One region of the Pantoea sp. X-Soil-ISGK-259 genome, then DNA from elsewhere that is predicted to be linked to it. Evidence: predicted binding sites of a transcription regulator. Region 1 holds the regulator's gene; each other region holds the start of a gene.
The links. Region 1 encodes PurR, which represses purine synthesis genes. Its sites were predicted from a motif close to CANGCAAACGTTTGCNTG; they were not measured.
Positions count from the first base shown of each region.

Region 1 (5,141 bases):
TTGCTGTTAAAAATTTTGAAGGCAGATTATGTGGTCAGAATATGCATTAGAAGTGGTTGACGCAGTCGCCCGTGGCGGCAGCTTTAGCGCTGCTGCGCAGGAGTTACATCGGGTGCCCTCTGCCATCAGTTACACGGTGCGGCAGCTGGAGAGTTGGCTGGCGGTGCCGCTGTTTGAGCGTCAGCACCGTGAAGTGGTACTGACTCCGGCAGGCGAGCATTTTGTCCGTGAAGGGCGCAGCGTCATCAAAAAAATGCTAGCCACACGACGACAGTGTCAGCAGCTGGCCAACGGCTGGCGCGGTCAGCTCAGCATCGCGGTTGACCGTATCGCTAAACCTCAGCGCACCCGGCAACTGGTTAAAGATTTCTATCGCCATTTCCCCGACATGGAGCTGATCATCAGTTATGAAGTTTTTAACGGCGTCTGGGATGCGCTGGCCGATGGCCGGGTAGAAGTGGCCATTGGGGCCACCCAGGCGATTCCGGTGGGCGGACGTTTTGCGTTTCGCGATATGGGCACACTCAACTGGCGCTGCGTGGTCGCGCCCGATCATCCCCTGACGCAGGCGAGCCAGATCGATGACGACACGCTGCGTAGCTGGCCGTCACTGGTGCTGGAAGATACTTCACGCGCACTGCCGCGCCGAATGACATGGACGCTGGATAACCAGCGCAGGCTGGTGGTGCCGGAATGGCAAACCGGGCTGGAGTGCGTGCAGGCGGGATTGTGTGTGGCGATGGTGCCCGGTCATCTTGCCAGGCCACTGCTCGACAGCGGCGATCTGGTTGAACTGACTCTGCCGGTGGCGTTTCCGGACAGTCCCTGCTGTGTCAGCTGGGCTGAGGATCGCGCATCACCGGCGACTGGCTGGTTGCTCAGCTACCTGGGTGATGCGCAAACGCTTAATCAGGAGTGGTTAAGCGAGGATTAACGGCGATAGTCGCGGAATGGACCGTCGGCCACCGAGCGGCGCTCAATCAGCGTAGGGTGTACTTCAATCGTCTGTGACACTTCACGCTTACTGGTGATGCGGTCCAGCAGCATATCCAGCGCTTTTTCACCTAACTGAGCTTTAGGCTGATGCACGGTGGTCAGGGCCGGTGCGAAATAGCGGGCGTTGCGCACATTATCATAACCGATCACCGAAATATCCTGCGGTACGCGCAAACCCATTTCGTCGGCGGCGCAAATTGCACCCATTGCCATGATATCACCACCGCAGAACACCGCCGTCGGGCGCTGTTTCTGTGACAGGATCTGCTGCATCGCCTGATAGCCCGACTCCGGCTCAAAGTCACCCTGGACAATCCACTCGGCGCGCGGCTGAATGCTGGCTTCTTCCAGCGCCTTCAGGAAACCGGCATGACGTCCGCCACCGGTATTACGCTCCATCTGACCGGGGATAGCACCAATGTCGCGGTGACCGCGTTCAATCAGATAGCGTCCTGCCAGATAGCCGCCCTGGAACGCGTTATCCAGAACCGTGTCGGTGAAGTCGGCGCGCGATTCGCCCCAGTCCATTACCACCATCGGGATGTTACGGTTCTCTTCCAGCATCTGCAGCAGGTCGTCTGGATATTCTGAGCACATCACCAGCAGACCATCGACACGCTTCTGCGCCATCATGCTGAGATAGGCGCGCTGTTTTTGCAGATCGTTATGCGAATTCCCCAGAATCAGCGTATAGCCTTTGTCAAAACAGTGATTCTCAATCGCTTCAATAATCTCTGCGAAATAGGGGGCTTCGCTGGAGGTCGCCAGCAGGCCCAGCGTTCTGGTGTGATTCACTTTCAGGCTGCGCGCCACGGCGCTTGGCGAATAGTGCAGTTCTTTTATCGCCTGCCAGACCGCGTTACGCGTCTCTTCTGCGACAAAGCGGGTTTTATTGATGACGTGCGAAACCGTCGTCGTTGAGACGCCAGCGCGTTTCGCCACATCTTTAATTGTTGCCATGAAAATCGGACTCCAGTGCTTATCTAACTCTATGATAAGCGTAGTGTTAAACGTTTGCGTCTGCTCAGGGTTTTTTCCGCAAAAATGCCGCGTTTTTGGCCGGTTTACAGGCCGCTGGCGGAAATAAAACGCCTGAAAACCGGCGCAAACGGAATCAGGATTGCGCGCGTTGCGCAACAAAGGCGGGATTCTAACAAGGCTGAACGGATAAAACGAGATTTTTACCGGGCCCTGTGGGAAAATGCGATATCCCCACAAATTGTGTGACTAAGGAGCAAACAATGAGTACCGATCTTAAACTGGCTTTAATGACGACTGCGGGCTGTCTGCTGATGATTGTAGCCTTTAGTTTTACCGCCATTCTGCACTAAAAAAAAGCCGGGAATCTCCCGGCTTTTTACGACTGTTTTCTGGTTAGCGTATGGTTTTCGGCGTCATCACACGACGGGCACCAATGTAATGACGCTGCCAGTAATCTTCCCCTAATGCGCTAATCTGAATGTCTTTTCCGGTACGCGGTGACTGGATAAACTTGCCATCTCCCAGGTACACGCCAACGTGATCCGCTGTACCGCGACCATTAATACGGAAGAAGACCAGATCGCCTTTCTCCAGCGACTCACGCTTGATGGGTGCGGCGTCACGCAGGTGATACATCTCATTAGCGGTACGCGGAATCTTAAACTTCACCAGATCTTTATAGGCGTACCAGACCAGGCCGCTGCAATCGAAGCCGGTATGCGGCGAAGTGCCGCCCCACTGGTAGGGTTTACCCAGCTGGCCCATCAGTTTGGTCATCGCGGTTTCGCGAGCCTTCTGATAACGCTGACGGTGGGATTTGCTCATTTTAATCGTGCCCGGCTCGCTGGTGGTGACCTCAGCGGTTTTTAGCAGGCGCTGATGGCCATAGCGTTTCTTCTCTTTGTTCTTTTGCTGGCTTTTGCTTATACGGGCGGTTTTAAGCGAGGTCTTCTTAGCAGGCGTCTGTTTGGCAGTGAGTTCGACTTTTTTCTGTTTTTTCGTTTTAAGTTTTTGAACAGGGCTGAGGCGAGTCTTTTTCGTCACCGTTTTTACCTGGCGACGTTTGCGGCGTTCATCGTCGCGCGCACTCTTTTTTTCTGCTTTATGCGTACTGACGTTCACCGGCGTGTGCGGCGAAGCAGCAGCGACGTTGAAAAACAGTTGCGCAATGGCCAGCATGAAAAGCGTAATGATTAAACGCATAGTCCGTTGATTAGTTAAGTTGTCAGGGCCACTACGCACCGCGACAAAGTTGAGATTAATCTGATCCAGGATCAGGGCCCAGGCCATTCTAGTCCAGTTCGTTTAAAAACTGTAATGCCTTTTAATATTAATCTGTGCAACCCACGTAATCGCGCTGAAAATGAACATTTTCAGCGTCTTATATCAGCGAAATTATTACGAATTATTAAACTGTTACCCGCTGTTAATAATCAGAGGGTCGTGCATCCCGCTGCAGGACTTAACAATGATGGCGGTATAATCGGTAGCGGACAAAATCTCGTTTTCAGTCACGCTGCGAAGTCGCTACAATAAACAAACACGAAGTCACGATTTAAGGAAGGCAATTATGAGTACTGTAGAAAAAATTCAGCGCCAGATCGCAGAAAATCCGATCCTGCTGTACATGAAAGGTTCCCCGAAACTGCCTAGCTGCGGTTTCTCTGCACAGGCGGTACAGGCGCTGTCAGCCTGTGGTGAGCGTTTTGCTTACGTGGATATTCTGCAGAACCCGGACATTCGTGCCGAGATGCCGAAATTCGCTAACTGGCCAACCTTCCCGCAGCTGTGGGTTGATGGCGAGCTGGTCGGTGGCTGCGACATCATCGTTGAGATGTTGCAGCGTGGTGAACTGCAGACGCTGATCAAAGAGACTGCAGAAAAATTTAAAGAAGCAGAATAAAAAAAGGCCGACATCACGTCGGCCTTTTCCATTGCAGCCTCCCTTATGCGGATGCACTGGCTTCTGCATCGCCTTCCGCGAAAGGCAGTGGCCAGCCGCCTAAGCGTTTCCAGCGGTTCACCAGCTCGCAGAACAGTGTTGCTGTCTGCTGCGTGTCATAAAGCGCCGAATGCGCCTGGGTACTGTCAAACTCCATTCCCGCCGCAATACAGGCTTTCGCCAGAACCGTCTGACCCAGCACCAGTCCGCTGAGTGCCGCGGTGTCAAAGGTGGCAAAGGGGTGAAACGGATTGCGCTTCAGGCTGGCACGCTCTGCCGCTGCTGACATAAAGTTCAGGTCAAAAGTGGCATTGTGCGCCACCATAATGGCGCGATTGCAGCCACTGTCCTTAATCCCCTTGCGCACCATTTTGAAAATGGCATGCAGCGCTTCATATTCACTGACTGCTCCGCGCAGCGGATTGCTGGGATCGATACCGGTAAACGCCAGCGCTTCAGGATGCAGCAGCGAACCGACAAAAGGTTCGACGTTGAAATGCAGCGTCTGGTCAATCTGAATCCAGCCCTCTTCATCCATTTTCAGCGTGATGGCAGCAATCTCCAGTAACGCATCGGTTTGCGCGTTGAAACCTGCGGTTTCAACGTCGATCACCACCGGATAGAAGCCACGGAAACGTTGATTGAGTGCATTAGGGGAATTCGATTCAGACATCAGGATCTCGTTGCAGAAAAAGGGCAGCGCGTATTATGGCAAAAAACGGGGCCGGGTGCAGCAGATGAAGCGCAGAGAAGGGGATTCAGCCCACCCGAACGGGCAAGCTGAGGGGCAGGTTTAGTTGCCCAGGCCGTTGCCGGCATCTTTGTTTTCGATCAGCTCGATTTTGTAACCATCGGGATCTTCAACAAAGGCAATAATGGTAGAGCCGCCTTTGACCGGGCCAGCCTCACGCGTCACGTTGCCGCCATCTTTACGGATGCGTTCGCAGGCAGCTGCCGCGTCATCCACGCCCAGTGCAATGTGACCATACGCATTACCGAGGTCATACTTATCGACGCCCCAGTTATAGGTCAGTTCGATTACCGCACCTTCGCTCTCGTCGGTGTAGCCCACAAAGGCCAGGGTATATTTATATTCGGTGTTTTCGCTCTGACGCAGCACGCGCATGCCGAGCACACGAGTGTAGAAATCGATTGAACGTTGCAGATCGCCAACGCGCAGCATGGTATGAAGTAAACGCATAACATCCTCTTTTAAATAAAA
Region 1 is NZ_AP035986.1:1,764,876-1,770,016, forward strand. It holds gene punR (DNA-binding transcriptional activator PunR) at 29-934, shown strand; gene purR (HTH-type transcriptional repressor PurR) at 931-1,956, opposite strand; gene cydH (cytochrome bd-I oxidase subunit CydH) at 2,238-2,327, shown strand; gene AC6I77_RS08220 (C40 family peptidase) at 2,371-3,180, opposite strand; gene AC6I77_RS08225 (Grx4 family monothiol glutaredoxin) at 3,545-3,880, shown strand; gene rnt (ribonuclease T) at 3,924-4,592, opposite strand; gene gloA (lactoylglutathione lyase) at 4,713-5,120, opposite strand.

Region 2 (5,141 bases), 2.0 Mb from region 1:
CTCGCTGTACTTTTCTCCGGCTGGCTCTATGTCGACGCCACCTATCGCGGCCCTCAGTGGCAACGCTGGCTGTTTAAACCGGTCACACTGCTGCTGCTTGTCGGGCTGGCCTGGCAGGCGCCGGTGCTGCAGACCACGGACTACCTGATTCTGGCCGGTCTGGTCGCGACACTGGTCGGTGATGCGTTAACGCTGCTGCCGCGTCAGCAGATGCTCTATGCCGTCGGGGCTTTCTTCCTGTCGCACCTGCTTTATACGCTCTGCTTCGCCGCCAGCATGACCATGACCTTCTTCTGGCCGATTCCGCTAACGTTGCTCATTATCGGTGCCGCCCTGACTGGCATCATCTGGAGCCGACTGGAAGATCTTCGCTGGCCTGTCTGTACGTTTATCGGCATGACGCTGGTGATGACCTGGATAGCGACCGAGCAGTACTTCTTCCGTCCAACTGATTACAGCTTCTCTATCATGGTCGGTGCCGGCCTGCTGCTGCTGGCAAACGCCGTCTGGTTTATCTCGCACTATCGCCGTCGCTTCACCGCTGACAGCGCGATCGTCGCCGCCTGCTACTTTGCCGGTCATTTTATGATCGTGCGCTCATTGTGGGTCGTCTGAGAAAATAGCCTTGACTCTGGAGTTCACTCCAGAGTGTAGGATAGCGGGATGAGCCGGGTTGCTCATCCCGCTTTTTTTTTACACTCTGGAGGTCATATGCATCAACATCACGCCTGTGGCTGCGGCAAACCGCGTGCCAGCCACGCCGCAGCGAAACCGCTGTGCCAGGTTCGTCAGGCCCGTCCCCTCTCCCTTTCTATTCATGCTGCTACACCCGTAACGGCGGATACAGCGGGCTGTTGCTGTGACAGTAACAGCAGCCCTGGCAATGACGCCGACGCCGCTGAGGAAAGTGACCGGCGAGGCTCCTGGCCCTTTAGCTGGCAGGTCAGCGGGATGGATTGCCCGAGCTGCGCCCGCACCATTGAAACCGCCGTCCGTCAGGTAAAAGGCGTGACCGACGCCCGCGTGCTGTTCAGCAGCGAAAAGCTGGTCGTCAACGCCGATCAGGATGTGCAAAACGCCGTTGAACAGGCGGTGAAAAAAGCCGGTTTTCAGCTCGCCATTCCATCAGCCTCGTCACCCGCCACGGCAGCCACTCCGGGCTGGCAACAGAACCGGATGCTGATTTTGCTGGCATTGCTGGTACTCGTCAGCAGCGTCGTCAGCCAGTTCGCACCCGCCTGGGGCGATCGGCTGTTTGTGCTGACCACGCTGGTCGGCCTGATCCCGGTCGCACGCGGTGCATGGCAGCGCATTCGCAGCGGATCGCCTTTTACCATTGAGACATTAATGACACTGGCGTCAGCCGGTGCGCTGATTATTGGCGCGCACGCTGAAGCCGCGATGGTGCTGGTGCTGTTTCAACTGGGCGAACAGCTGGAAAGCTATGCCGCTTCCAGGGCGCGCAGCGGCGTCACCAGCCTGATGGCCTTGCGGCCTGAGTCGGCTATTCGCCTTGAACAGGGCAAACGTCGTGAAGTACCGCTGGCGGCGCTGCAACCCGGCGATGTGATTGAAGTCGCGGCGGGCAGCCGCCTGCCGGTCGACGGCCGTTTAATCAGCCCGCTTGCCAGTTTCGATGAGAGCGCGCTGACCGGAGAATCATTACCGGTCACGCGGGCCAGCGGCGAAAAGATTCTCGCCGGCGCCACCAGCGTGGATCGGCAGGTAATGCTGGAAGTGGTGTCGAAGCCGGGTGAAAGCGCGATTGACCGTATCCTGCAGCTGATTGAGGAGGCGGAAACGCACCGTGCGCCGGTAGAACGCTTTATCGATCAGTTCAGTCGCATCTATACGCCACTGGTGATGCTGCTGTCGCTGCTGGTGATGGTGGTGCCGCCCCTGCTTTTCGCAGGCGACTGGCAGCCGTGGATCTACAAAGGTCTGACGCTGCTGCTGATTGGCTGCCCCTGTGCGCTGGTGATCTCCACGCCCGCCGCGATTACCTCCGGGCTGGCGGCGGCGGCGCGACAGGGCGCGCTGATTAAAGGCGGTGCGGCGCTGGAGCGGCTGAGTTCGCTGCGCAGAATGGCGTTTGATAAAACCGGCACACTGACGCTGGGCAAGCCACAACTGACGCAGATCCTGCGATTTGGCGAGGCCAGCGAATCAGAGATGCTGGCGCTGAGCGCCGCTGCGGAACAGGGTGCGACCCATCCACTGGCCAGCGCCATCGTGGCGGCCGCGCAGGCGCGTGAGCTGGTGATTCCTGACGCACAGGATCAGCAGGTGCAGGCCGGACGTGGTATCCGTGCGCAGGTCTCAGGCCAGCAGATTCAGCTGCTGACGCCAGGCCATGCTCCCGGTCTGACGCCGAAGCAAAATGCGCAGATAGCGCAACAGGAAGCCGAAGGTGAAACGCTGGTAGTGCTGATGCGCGATGGCGAAGCGCTGGGTGCGCTGGCCCTGCGCGATCAACTGCGCGACGACGCCGTGGAGGCGTTAAAGGCGCTGAAAAAGCTGGGCATTGAGAGCCTGATGCTGACGGGTGACAATCCTCGCGCCGCAGCAACCATTGCCCGCCAGCTCGATATCGATTATCGCGCCAGCCTGCTGCCCGCCGATAAGGTGGCGGCCATCCGTGAACTGAGTCAGCAGCAGCCGCTGGCGATGGTCGGAGATGGTATTAACGACGCCCCGGCGATGAAAGCGGCGACGCTGGGCATTGCCATGGGTAGCGGCACTGATGTCGCGCTGGAAGCGGCCGATGCGGCCCTGACGCGAAATCAGCTCAGCAATCTGGCCCCGATGATTGCGCTGGCACGCCGGACACGGCGCATCATCCGCCAGAATATCGGTATTGCGCTGGGTCTGAAGGCGATTTTCCTGGTCACTACCCTGATGGGCCTGACCGGACTGTGGCTGGCGGTGCTGGCAGATTCCGGTGCGACCGCGCTGGTCACTGCCAACGCCTTGCGGTTACTGCGTCGTCGCGCCTGAGTGTGAGGCTTCTGATCGATGAGTAAAGTTAACGACGGCCCGAACGGCTGTCGTTAACCCGCCATGCCTTTACGAATCAGAAATTGATAAGGCAGCGTGTCGGTCTGCTGCGCCAGCAGGCCATGTTCCATAAAGCGGCAGAAGCCGGGAATGTCGCGCGTCGTCGCCGGATCGTCGGCGATAATCAGCAACGTCTCGCCATCCTGCAGGCCGCGTACGGTTTTGCGCACCATCATCACCGGCTCCGGGCAACGCAGGCCACGGGCATCCAGCTGATGATCGGCAGAGGAAAAAGCATCGCTCATAATCAACTCAGTTCAGCAAAAGGGCGCCTATTCTAGCGCGTGCTGGCGGTGAAGCAAGGCGATAACGATTGCGTTAAAATTAACCATTGCATAAAAAGCACAACGCGGTAAGATGCCGCCGCTTTTTGCTCATAAAACTGCCAGGCGCTGCCCGAACGGCGTCCCGCAATGGGTTCCCTCACCCCAACATTAAAAAGGTTGAATATGCTCGCATTTTCTTCACGTCAGCGCATGCATGCGCTTTTCTGGTTGTCGCTGTTTCACCTGCTGGTGATCACATCAAGTAACTATCTGGTTCAGTTGCCAATTTCTGTCTTTGGCTTCCACACCACCTGGGGTGCATTCAGCTTTCCCTTTATCTTCCTGGCGACCGATCTCACCGTGCGTATTTTTGGCGCACCGCTGGCCCGACGCATTATTCTGGCTGTGATGATCCCGGCGCTGTTTATCTCTTACGGCGTTTCGGCACTGTTTTATCAGGGTGAATGGCAGGGCTGGCAGGCACTGGAAGTCATGAATCTCTTTGTTGCCCGTATCGCCTGCGCCAGCTTCATGGCTTACGCGCTGGGTCAGATCCTCGACGTTCATGTATTCAACCGTCTGCGTCGTCTGCCACAGTGGTGGATAGCACCCGGCTGTGCCATGTTCCTGGGAAATATCAGCGATACGCTGGCCTTCTTCTTCATCGCCTTCTACAAAAGTCCTGATGCCTTTATGGCGCAGCACTGGGTTGAGATTGCACTGGTGGATTACAGCTTCAAAGTGCTTATCTGCATGGTCTTCTTCCTGCCCGCCTACGGCGTACTCCTCAACGCCGCGCTGAAGCGTCTGGCGGAACGCCAGACCGCCCGCCAGGTCAATTTCGGCTGAGCCGGGTTTATCAGACGTTATTGTTGCAGGCAGTCTGGACACGGACAGCGCGGAACAATCCGTAGTACACGTAGTTCGTGAGGATTACTCGCTGCGCTCGCCCCTTCAGGGCCGCCCTGACGGGCGTTCAGGTTGCTAAAGCAGCCTGTGTGAGCACTGCCCAGGTTCAGAATGACAAAAAAATAGTCTGATTGGCCAGGCGCTAAGAGCCCATACCATTTCCGCCATTACCCGCTAAGATCTTCTGACAATCATCAGGTTGCGTTTGCAGCCTGATTCCTGTTGTATTACTGCCTGACTGGAAACTTAAAAAGGGATTCTGATGCGCAATCTGGTGAAATATGTAGGAATGGGTTTACTGGTATTGGGCTTAGCCGCCTGTGACCAGAAGAAAGATGAAGCGGCGAATGACAACGGCGTCAGCGCCAGTCAGTCGGCACAGACTGTCACGCTGATGGATGGCAAACTGAGCTTCTCACTGCCACCAGGCATGTCAGATAAAAGCGGTAAACTGGGTTCGCAGACTACGAACATGCACGTTTACGCAGATGAAACCGGTGCCCGCGCCATTATTGTGATTGCCGGCGACCCGACCAGTGATGGGCTGGATGTGCTGTCGAAGCGCATGGAACAGCAGCAGCGTAACCGCGACCCGCAGCTGCAGGTGGTGTCGAACAAATCTGTGACGCTGAAAGATCAGCCCGCACAGCAGCTGGATACGGTGATTTCTGCCAACAATCAGACCTCATGGTCTTCCGTGGTGCTGGCTAAAGTCGATGGCAAGCTGGTGACACTGCAGATTACGCTGCCAGGCGATAATCAGCAGCAGGCGCAGAGCGATGCAGACAACATTGTGAAAAGCATTACGCTGAAGTAAAACAAAAGGCTGGCTTCCCACGGGGAAGCCAGCCTTTATTCAGAGCAGATTATAAACCTGTATTTTCCCGGATATATTTCCGCGCTTTCACG
Region 2 is NZ_AP035986.1:3,757,274-3,762,414, forward strand. It holds gene AC6I77_RS17940 (lysoplasmalogenase) at 1-615, shown strand, start outside; gene AC6I77_RS17945 (zinc/cadmium/mercury/lead-transporting ATPase) at 712-2,997, shown strand; gene tusA (sulfurtransferase TusA) at 3,051-3,302, opposite strand; gene AC6I77_RS17955 (7-cyano-7-deazaguanine/7-aminomethyl-7-deazaguanine transporter) at 3,507-4,172, shown strand; gene AC6I77_RS17960 (DcrB family lipoprotein) at 4,495-5,049, shown strand; gene iolE (myo-inosose-2 dehydratase) at 5,099-5,141, opposite strand, start outside.
Region 2: tusA (sulfurtransferase TusA) is a predicted target of PurR. The motif match lies at 3,360-3,377, and genes of this name have one in related genera.

Region 3 (5,141 bases), 2.2 Mb from region 1:
ACGGGTAACCTGTAGTGCCCGCGAAGATGCTGTCGCATTCTTCGCTAAGCTCGGCTACGTCAACCAGGGCGAGATTACCGCGCCCCAGACGACGCCGGTTCGCCACTTTCTGATGATCAAGCCTGTCGTTACGCTCGATGATATCCTGCATCGTGCCGACTGGTGCGGACAGCTGCAGCAGGCCTGGTATGATCATATTCCGCTCAGCGAGAAGATGGGTGTCCGTATTCTGCAGTTTACCGGGCAGAAATTTATCACCACCATGCCGGAAGCGGGCAATCAGAATCCACATCAGACGTTGTTTGCTGGCAGTCTGTTCTCGCTGGCCACGCTGACCGGCTGGGGATTGATCTGGTTACTGCTGCGCGAGCGCCATCTGGGCGGCACCATTATTCTGGCGGATGCGCACATTCGCTACAGCCACCCGATTAGTGGCCGGCCTGGCGCGATTGCTGACCTCGGCTCATTAAGCGGCGATCTCGACCGTCTGGCGCGCGGACGTAAAGCACGTGTGCAGCTTGAAGTTGAGCTTTTTGGCGACGATGAGTGTGGCGCTGTGTTTGAGGGGGTCTATATTGTTCTGCCTGCCGATCCTGACGGGCCGCTGGAAGAGGGCGGTTCCGGCGCACGTATCAACTAATCATAAGGGCCGCCTCCGCGGCCCTTATTGATCCTGTTAACGCACCTGACCGGCCTGCATTGTCTGCTGTAACTGTTGACTGTCCGTCGTCACCGACAGAGTGCCATTCACGGTCGGGCGCAGTGGCTGGCCTGCGGGTAATGCACCGCTTAGTTGCAGCTGCATATTACTGTCACCGGTTAACGGCAATACGGGCCATCCCCAGTTCTGCAACACATTCACCGGCACTGCCCGACCCGTCAGTTGCAGCGTCAGCGGACGGGCTGGCTGCTGACCTACGGTGGCGGTTCCTTCGAGCAGGCCCTTGTTACTGAACGCACTCAGTTCAGTAACCTGAATCTGCTGCGGGTCAGCACTTAGCGCAATCGACGGATGACGCAGATCGGTGCGGTTAAAGGTCGATTCTGCCGCGTTCAGGCTGAGCTTACCCGACCAGATCCCCCACTGATGCTGCTGAGCCAGCAGCAGGTTTTCGCCAGCGCCATCCAGTGAAGTCAGCTGGAAGGGAAACGCCGGATTAATATCGATAATCAGGTTACGGTTAGAGGTGAAACGCGTTACCTCTACACTCTCCAGCCACGCGGGCAGTGTCGCCTGCCAGCGGTCACGCCAGTCCTGCGGCAGCGTGTATTCCAGTCCGGCAACGGCCAGATTTTTCAGCGTCAGGCGCTTATTGCTGCGCGACCAGTCACCGTCAGCCCGAATCACCCCGTTCGCCCAGCGTGAACTGAATTGTGTCAGCGCCACACCCTGCGGTGAGAAATCCAGGTTAAGGATAGGGTCATTAAGCTCGAATCCACCGTCGATAAAATTGCTGGCATTCAGCGCCAGTGAACCGTCGTTACTCTGCCAGTCATCTCCCTGCCAGTTAACGTTTCTCAGCGTCAGATCCAGATCTGTCACCGCCCAGTCAGGCCCCTGCAGACGGGCATCGGTCATGTCGAGGCGGGTAATGGCAATTGACGGAACAACCTGCAGGGTATGCAGGAAATCTTTCAGGCTGCTGGTAGTCTGCAGACGGATGTCGTTCAGTCGCAGCTGATTAATTTTCCAGTTGCCCTGGGCATCGCGCTCACCGTTACCGGTCATGGAGCCACGCGCCAGGTCGGCACCAATATTGTCAAAGCGCATCCGACCCTGGGAAACACTGCCCTGAATCAGGACGTTTTCACCCGGCACATTATTCAGCGTCATGCTGCCTGCGCTCATCTGGAAGCGGGCATCGCGACCCAGCATATCCAGCCCCGTGGGCTTCCACGGCAGGATGCCGCCATTAACCTGCTGAGCAAACAGCGGTAATGCGCTCTTGGGACTGTCGATACGCATATTATTGAGTTGCAGGCGATCGGCCTGAATCGGCAGCGTGCTGCCCTGCGCCAGATTAGCCAGATTCACTTCCCCATCGCGCAGCTCAAGGCTGCTGAAATGCAGCGGATCGCTGAACTGAATCAGCGCCAGGCCGAGATCAACCCGTTTCGCGACCAGCACCGCAGGCTGACCATCGTGACCAAAGCTGAAGTCATCCAGAATGATATGAGAGGGAGAAGAGAAATTGTGTTCAATTTTACTCAGGGAGAGATGCCATTCGGTTTTGTCGCTCACCCAACGGCTAAACCAGCCTGCACCCCACTGTGTCTGCAGCAGTACATAGATCACGACCAGGGTAAAAAGCAGCAGTAAAAGTAAGGTGAGGAAAAACTTTCCAATAAATTTCATAGCATCCTTCCCGAGTTAAATCCGGTGAGAGGTTGTTATGCCTGAATTACCGTTACAGCTCAACAGCCTGGATGTAAATCCGAATAATTAGCAGGCAGGCCGAAGCCTGCCTGTGGCCTTACTTCTCTGGCGGAAAAATCAGGTTGAGCACGATTGCGGTAATACCGCCTGCGGCAATGCCGGAAGAGAGCAGCGTTTTCAGCCAGTCGGGGGCAAACTGCAGGATCAGTGGCTGCTGAGACACGCCCAGACCCACCGCCAGCGACAGCGCGATAATCATGATGGCGCGACGATTAAGCGGCTCGCGTGACACGATGCGAACACCTGAGGCGGCAATGGTGCCGAACATCACAATGGTTGCGCCGCCGAGTACCGGCTCAGGGATCATCTGCACCAGACCGCTGACCGCCGGGAACAGCCCCAGCACGATCAGCATCAGTGCGACAACAAAGCCCACGTAGCGGCTGGCCACGCCGGTCAACTGAATCACACCGTTGTTCTGACCGAAGCAGGAGTTAGGGAAAGTGTTAAACAGCGCGGAGACAAAGGAGTTGAGGCCATTCGCCAGCACACCGCCTTTCAGGCGCTTCATATAGAGCGGGCCGCTGACCGGCTGTTCCGACACATCCGAGGTGGCTGTGATATCGCCGATGGTCTCCAGGGAGGTCACCATAAACACCAGCATCAGCGGGATGAGCAGATTCCAGTCGAAGCCCAGCCCGTAATAGAGCGGGGTCGGCACCACGATCAGCGGCTGATCAGCAGGGATGCCCGCTGCCGGCAGCATGCCCATCGCCCAGGCCAGCAGATAGCCCACGGCCATCGCAATCACCAGGGAGGCGACGCGCAAATAGGGGTTTTTCTGCCGGTTAAGCAGCACGATCACCAGTAGCACGGCACCGGCCAGCATCAGATTCTTTGGTGCGCCAAAGGTATGGTCACTCATCGCGCTAAAACCACCGCCAATCGAAGTCAGTCCTACCTGAATCAGCGACAGCCCAATAATCATCACCACGATACCGGAAACCAGCGGCGTGATAATCCGGCGAGCCAGATGCAATACGCGTGACAGCACCATTTCGGTACAGGAGGCCACCATCAGCGTGCCAAATAGCGCCGCCATCATGGTGGGCACGTCAGCGCCGCCATTCTTAAGCGCCATCCCGCCCATGATCAAAGGCGTCACAAAGTTAAAGCTGGTTCCCTGAATCGACAGCAGACCCGAACCCACCGGTCCCCAGGTTTTGATTTGCAGCAGCGATGCCACACCTGAAGCAAACAACGACATGCTGATAACGTGCCGGGTATCTTCTGCGGGCAGGCCCAGCGCCTGACAGATCAGTATGGCGGGCGTGATGACCGCGACAAACATCGCCAGCAGATGCTGACCAGCGGCAAACAGCGTTTGCGGCAGAGGTGGACGATCTTCAAGACGATAAATCAGTTCGCTTTGCGTGGCGGAAGGCTGGTCTGGCTGAGGATTGGTGGACATCTTCTGTTCTTCCCAAAAAATAATGTGGCGATTGTAATCATCCGCCGGGCAAAAGCAATCGTTTGCCCTGCGTGGATATAAAAGCCGACTTGAAGGGGTCTCATTCAGACGTTGGTAAAACGGGTGTTCTCTGGCAGCCAGCGTTCAATCAGGGCGCTGGCCTGCTCGGGATAGTGCTGGTGGATGTGGCGCGCCACACGCTGAACTTCGGGCACCATCGCTGCATCGCGCAGCAGGTCGGCCACTTTAAATTCGGCGTTGCCGGTCTGACGTGTGCCCAGCAGTTCACCCGGTCCGCGAATCTCCAGATCGAACTGGGCAATAACAAAGCCGTCATTACTGTCGCGTAGTACCTGTAAACGCTTCTGCGCCGTCTTGCTCAGCGGCGCTTTATAGAGCAGTACGCAGTGTGATGCCACGGCACCACGACCCACACGGCCTCGCAACTGATGCAGCTGTGCCAGCCCTAACCGCTCAGGGTTTTCGATAATCATCAGGCTGGCATTCGGCACGTCCACGCCGACCTCAATGACGGTCGTCGCTACCAGCAGCTGGAGTTCATTCGCTTTAAACGCCTGCATGACCGCCTGTTTTTCAGCGGGTTTCATGCGGCCATGCACCAGTCCGATATTTAAGTCGGGCAGCGCGGTTTTCAGGGATTCCCAGCTGGCTTCTGCCGCCTGTGCTTCCAGCAGCTCTGACTCTTCAACCAGCGTGCAGACCCAGTAGGCCTGACGTCCCTCCCGGCAGGCATGCTCAACCCGCGCCACAATCTCCTCGCGTCGCGTATCGGGGATGGCCACGGTGGTCACCGGAGTACGTCCCGGCGGCAGTTCGTCGATGGTTGAGGTATCGAGATCGGCATACGCGGTCATCGCCAGGGTGCGCGGTATCGGTGTGGCGGTCATGATCAGCTGATGCGGATGGAAACCCTGCTCCTCACCTTTTTCCCACAAGGCCAGTCGCTGGTGAACGCCGAAGCGGTGCTGCTCATCAATAATGACCAGCGCCAGACCATTGAACTGCACCTGCTCCTGAAACAGAGCGTGTGTGCCCACGACCATTGCCACCTGACCGCTGGCTATCGCCTCCTGCTGTGCCTGGCGGGCTTTGCCTTTCTGTTTTCCGGCCAGCCAGCCGACTTCAATCCCCAGCGGCGCAAACCACTGGCGGAAGTTACTGGCGTGCTGTTCAGCCAGCAGTTCGGTCGGTGCCATCAGCGCAACCTGCTTGCCATGGGCGATAACGTTCAGCGCAGAGAGCGCAGCCACCAGTGTCTTACCCGAGCCGACG
Region 3 is NZ_AP035986.1:3,973,293-3,978,433, reverse strand. It holds gene fabY (fatty acid biosynthesis protein FabY) at 1-640, shown strand, start outside; gene AC6I77_RS18950 (AsmA family protein) at 677-2,356, opposite strand; gene AC6I77_RS18945 (nucleobase:cation symporter-2 family protein) at 2,475-3,848, opposite strand; gene recG (ATP-dependent DNA helicase RecG) at 3,953-5,141, opposite strand, start outside.
Region 3: AC6I77_RS18945 (nucleobase:cation symporter-2 family protein) is a predicted target of PurR. The motif match lies at 3,900-3,917, and genes of this name have one in related genera.

Region 4 (5,141 bases), 1.5 Mb from region 1:
TGAGTTCACGAGGCGCTACCTAAATAGCTTTCGGGGAGAACCAGCTATCTCCCGGTTTGATTGGCCTTTCACCCCCAGCCACAGGTCATCCGCTAATTTTTCAACATTAGTCGGTTCGGTCCTCCAGTTAGTGTTACCCAACCTTCAACCTGCCCATGGCTAGATCACCGGGTTTCGGGTCTATACCCTGCAACTTAACGCCCAGTTAAGACTCGGTTTCCCTGCGGCTCCCCTATACGGTTAACCTTGCTACAGAATATAAGTCGCTGACCCATTATACAAAAGGTACGCAGTCACCCCCATAAAGAGGGCTCCCACTGCTTGTACGTACACGGTTTCAGGTTCTGTTTCACTCCCCTCGCCGGGGTTCTTTTCGCCTTTCCCTCACGGTACTGGTTCACTATCGGTCAGTCAGGAGTATTTAGCCTTGGAGGATGGTCCCCCCATATTCAGACAGGATACCACGTGTCCCGCCTTACTCATCGAGCTCACAGCACGTGTGCTTTTGTGTACGGGAGTATCACCCTGTACCCTGCGACTTTCCAGACGCTTCCACTAACACACATGCTGATTCAGGCTCTGGGCTGCTCCCCGTTCGCTCGCCGCTACTGGGGGAATCTCGGTTGATTTCTTTTCCTCGGGGTACTTAGATGTTTCAGTTCCCCCGGTTCGCCTTGCAGCACTATGTATTCATGCTGCAATGATGCACAGAGTGCACCGGGTTTCCCCATTCGGACATCGACGGCTGTAGCGGTTCATATCACCTTACCGTCGCTTTACGCAGATTAGCACGTCCTTCATCGCCTCTGACTGCCTGGGCATCCACCGTGTACGCTTAGTCGCTTAACCTCACAACCCACAGGCGTTTTACAACGCTGCGAGCTGCAAGCATTTGAGAGACTCGAACGTGTCGCGTTTTTCATTCTTATTACGGAGAATGAAAACGACACGTCGTTTCAATTTTCAGCTTGTTCCGGATTGTTAAAGAGCAATATCTTAAACATGACTCGTAAGTCATCTTTAAGATATGTGGGCAACATCTTTCACCTGTCACCAAGCTTTGGCGTCCCCTAGGGGATTCGAACCCCTGTTACCGCCGTGAAAGGGCGGTGTCCTGGGCCTCTAGACGAAGGGGACAATTAAGTCTGTCTTCGAAAGACACTTTGCTCGTTATTTTCTATCAGACAATCTGTGTGGACACTGCGCGGGAAGGTATCTTCAGGTAAGGAGGTGATCCAACCGCAGGTTCCCCTACGGTTACCTTGTTACGACTTCACCCCAGTCATGAATCACAAAGTGGTAAGCGCCCTCCCGAAGGTTAAGCTACCTACTTCTTTTGCAACCCACTCCCATGGTGTGACGGGCGGTGTGTACAAGGCCCGGGAACGTATTCACCGTGGCATTCTGATCCACGATTACTAGCGATTCCGACTTCACGGAGTCGAGTTGCAGACTCCGATCCGGACTACGACGCACTTTGTGAGGTCCGCTTGCTCTCGCGAGGTCGCTTCTCTTTGTATGCGCCATTGTAGCACGTGTGTAGCCCTACTCGTAAGGGCCATGATGACTTGACGTCATCCCCACCTTCCTCCGGTTTATCACCGGCAGTCTCCTTTGAGTTCCCGCCATCACGCGCTGGCAACAAAGGATAAGGGTTGCGCTCGTTGCGGGACTTAACCCAACATTTCACAACACGAGCTGACGACAGCCATGCAGCACCTGTCTCAGAGTTCCCGAAGGCACCAATCCATCTCTGGAAAGTTCTCTGGATGTCAAGAGTAGGTAAGGTTCTTCGCGTTGCATCGAATTAAACCACATGCTCCACCGCTTGTGCGGGCCCCCGTCAATTCATTTGAGTTTTAACCTTGCGGCCGTACTCCCCAGGCGGTCGACTTAACGCGTTAGCTCCGGAAGCCACTCCTCAAGGGAACAACCACCAAGTCGACATCGTTTACGGCGTGGACTACCAGGGTATCTAATCCTGTTTGCTCCCCACGCTTTCGCACCTGAGCGTCAGTCTTTGTCCAGGGGGCCGCCTTCGCCACCGGTATTCCTCCAGATCTCTACGCATTTCACCGCTACACCTGGAATTCTACCCCCCTCTACAAGACTCAAGCCTGCCAGTTTCAAATGCAGTTCCCAGGTTAAGCCCGGGGATTTCACATCTGACTTAACAGACCGCCTGCGTGCGCTTTACGCCCAGTAATTCCGATTAACGCTTGCACCCTCCGTATTACCGCGGCTGCTGGCACGGAGTTAGCCGGTGCTTCTTCTGCGGGTAACGTCAATCGATGCGGTTATTAACCACATCGCCTTCCTCCCCGCTGAAAGTACTTTACAACCCGAAGGCCTTCTTCATACACGCGGCATGGCTGCATCAGGCTTGCGCCCATTGTGCAATATTCCCCACTGCTGCCTCCCGTAGGAGTCTGGACCGTGTCTCAGTTCCAGTGTGGCTGGTCATCCTCTCAGACCAGCTAGGGATCGTCGCCTAGGTGGGCCATTACCCCGCCTACTAGCTAATCCCATCTGGGTTCATCCGATAGTGAGAGGCCCGAAGGTCCCCCTCTTTGGTCTTGCGACGTTATGCGGTATTAGCCACCGTTTCCAGTGGTTATCCCCCTCTATCGGGCAGATCCCCAGACATTACTCACCCGTCCGCCACTCGTCACCCAAGGAGCAAGCTCCTCTGTGCTACCGTCCGACTTGCATGTGTTAGGCCTGCCGCCAGCGTTCAATCTGAGCCATGATCAAACTCTTCAATTTAAGTTTGATTTGCTTAAACAAGTTAAGCGGTGCTCATCTGTAAAACGTCATAATGAATTTCATTATGTGTTCACTCGTGAGGCTTTGATATTTTGTTGCGTCCGGAGACGCTGATATCAATCCTGCGAGTGCCCACACAGATTGTCTGATAAATTGTTAAAGAGCAGTGCGAACAGTGCGTTAGCGTCCTGTCGCGAGGTGGCGTATATTACGCTTTCCTCCTGCAGAGTCAACCTCTATTTCAGAAGTTTTTCTCCGGCGGCGCAGTCTCCTGTGCCTCTCAACCCGCTTCCCGTTGCCGGTGTTCCGTGTTGATGGATGCGCATTATAGGGAGTTGTCGGAGAGTCGCAACCCATAAATTGCATAAAAGAGAGCGTTCGCTGCATTCCACAGCAAAAGCCGCTGTTATACGCAGTTACACACAATGTTATCCACACAGAGCGGGCTATATGAATTTAGGCGAGCATCGCGCAAACGTTTTCGCTACAATGCCGGGCAATATTCCGGACACCCCTTTTCGGGGCGTTACCTGAGGTTTTTGATCTTTTCTTCCTATATAGAAGAGAAAACCGCTATGAAGCCTGACGTAACGCTCTTATATACGCGAAACAAAGCCAAGGGATAAACCACCATGCAACAACCTCGTCCTGTACGCCGCGCATTGCTCAGTGTCTCTGACAAAGCCGGTATCCTCGAATTTGCTCAGGCGCTCTCAAGTCGCGGTGTCGAGCTGCTCTCCACAGGTGGAACAGCTCGCCTTCTGGCGGATGCGGGTCTGGCTGTCACTGAAGTCTCTGACTACACCGGCTTCCCGGAAATGATGGATGGACGCGTCAAAACCCTGCATCCGAAAGTGCATGGCGGCATTTTAGGTCGTCGCGGCCAGGATGATGCCATCATGGCGCAGCACGACATCAGCCCAATCGACATGGTGGTCGTTAACCTCTATCCCTTTGCACAGACTGTCGCCCGTGAAGGATGTTCACTGGAAGATGCAGTGGAAAATATCGACATCGGTGGCCCGACCATGGTGCGCTCTGCTGCAAAGAACCATAAAGATGTCGCCATTGTGGTCAGCAGCGGCGACTACGATGCCATCATTGCTGAAATGGACGCTCATGAGAACGCACTGACGCTTGAGACCCGTTTCGATCTGGCAATCAAAGCCTTCGAACACACCGCCGCTTATGACAGCATGATCGCTAACTACTTCGGCACCCTGGTACCCGCCTATCACGGTGAACGCAATCAGCCCGCTGGCCGTTTCCCGCGTACCCTGAATCTGAACTTCATTAAGAAGCAGGACATGCGTTACGGCGAAAACAGCCATCAGGATGCAGCCTTCTATATAGAAGAGAATATCAGTGAAGCCTCAGTGGCCACTGCGCAGCAGGTTCAGGGCAAGGCACTCTCCTATAACAATATTGCTGACACCGATGCTGCACTCGAGTGTGTCAAAGAGTTCAGTGAACCCGCCTGCGTCATCGTCAAGCATGCAAACCCTTGTGGTGTCGCAACCGGTGATGATCTGCTGGCAGCCTATGAGCGGGCTTATCAGACCGACCCAACTTCCGCGTTCGGCGGCATCATCGCCTTTAACCGCGAGCTGGATGAAGCGACGGCTCAGGCGATTATCAGCCGCCAGTTTGTTGAGGTGATCATCGCACCCGCCGTTTCCGAAGCCGCGCTGAAAATTACCGCGGCTAAACAGAATGTCCGTGTGCTGATCTGTGGTCAGTGGCAAAACCGTACTGCCGCACTGGATTTCAAACGCGTCAATGGTGGCCTGCTGGTCCAGGATCGCGATCTCGGTATGGTGGATGCCAGCCAGTTGCGCGTGGTCAGCAAACGCCAGCCAACCGGGCAGGAGCTGCGTGATGCGCTGTTCTGCTGGAAAGTGGCGAAGTTTGTTAAGTCCAATGCCATTGTTTATGCGCGCGACAACATGACAATTGGTATAGGTGCCGGGCAGATGAGCCGCGTCTACTCCGCTAAAATTGCAGGTATCAAAGCAGCCGATGAAGGTCTGGAAGTAAAAGGATCCGCCATGGCGTCAGATGCTTTCTTCCCGTTCCGTGATGGAATTGATGCTGCAGCGGCGTCCGGCGTGAGCTGTGTTATCCAGCCTGGCGGCTCCATCCGTGATGAAGAAGTGATTGCGGCGGCTGATGAGCACGGCATTGCCATGATCTTCACCGACATGCGCCACTTCCGCCATTAATTGTTCTGGAGAGTAACAGATGAAAATTTTAGTAATCGGTAATGGCGGACGTGAACATGCTCTGGCCTGGAAAGCGGCTCAGTCGCCGTTAGCGGAAACGGTGTTTGTCGCGCCGGGTAACGCGGGCACCGCATTAGAGCCTGCGCTTCAGAA
Region 4 is NZ_AP035986.1:250,784-255,924, reverse strand. It holds rRNA gene AC6I77_RS01155 (23S ribosomal RNA) at 1-849, opposite strand, end outside; tRNA gene AC6I77_RS01150 (tRNA-Glu) at 1,062-1,137, opposite strand; rRNA gene AC6I77_RS01145 (16S ribosomal RNA) at 1,224-2,766, opposite strand; gene purH (bifunctional phosphoribosylaminoimidazolecarboxamide formyltransferase/IMP cyclohydrolase) at 3,399-4,988, shown strand; gene purD (phosphoribosylamine--glycine ligase) at 5,008-5,141, shown strand, end outside.
Region 4: purH (bifunctional phosphoribosylaminoimidazolecarboxamide formyltransferase/IMP cyclohydrolase) is a predicted target of PurR. The motif match lies at 3,235-3,252, and genes of this name have one in related genera.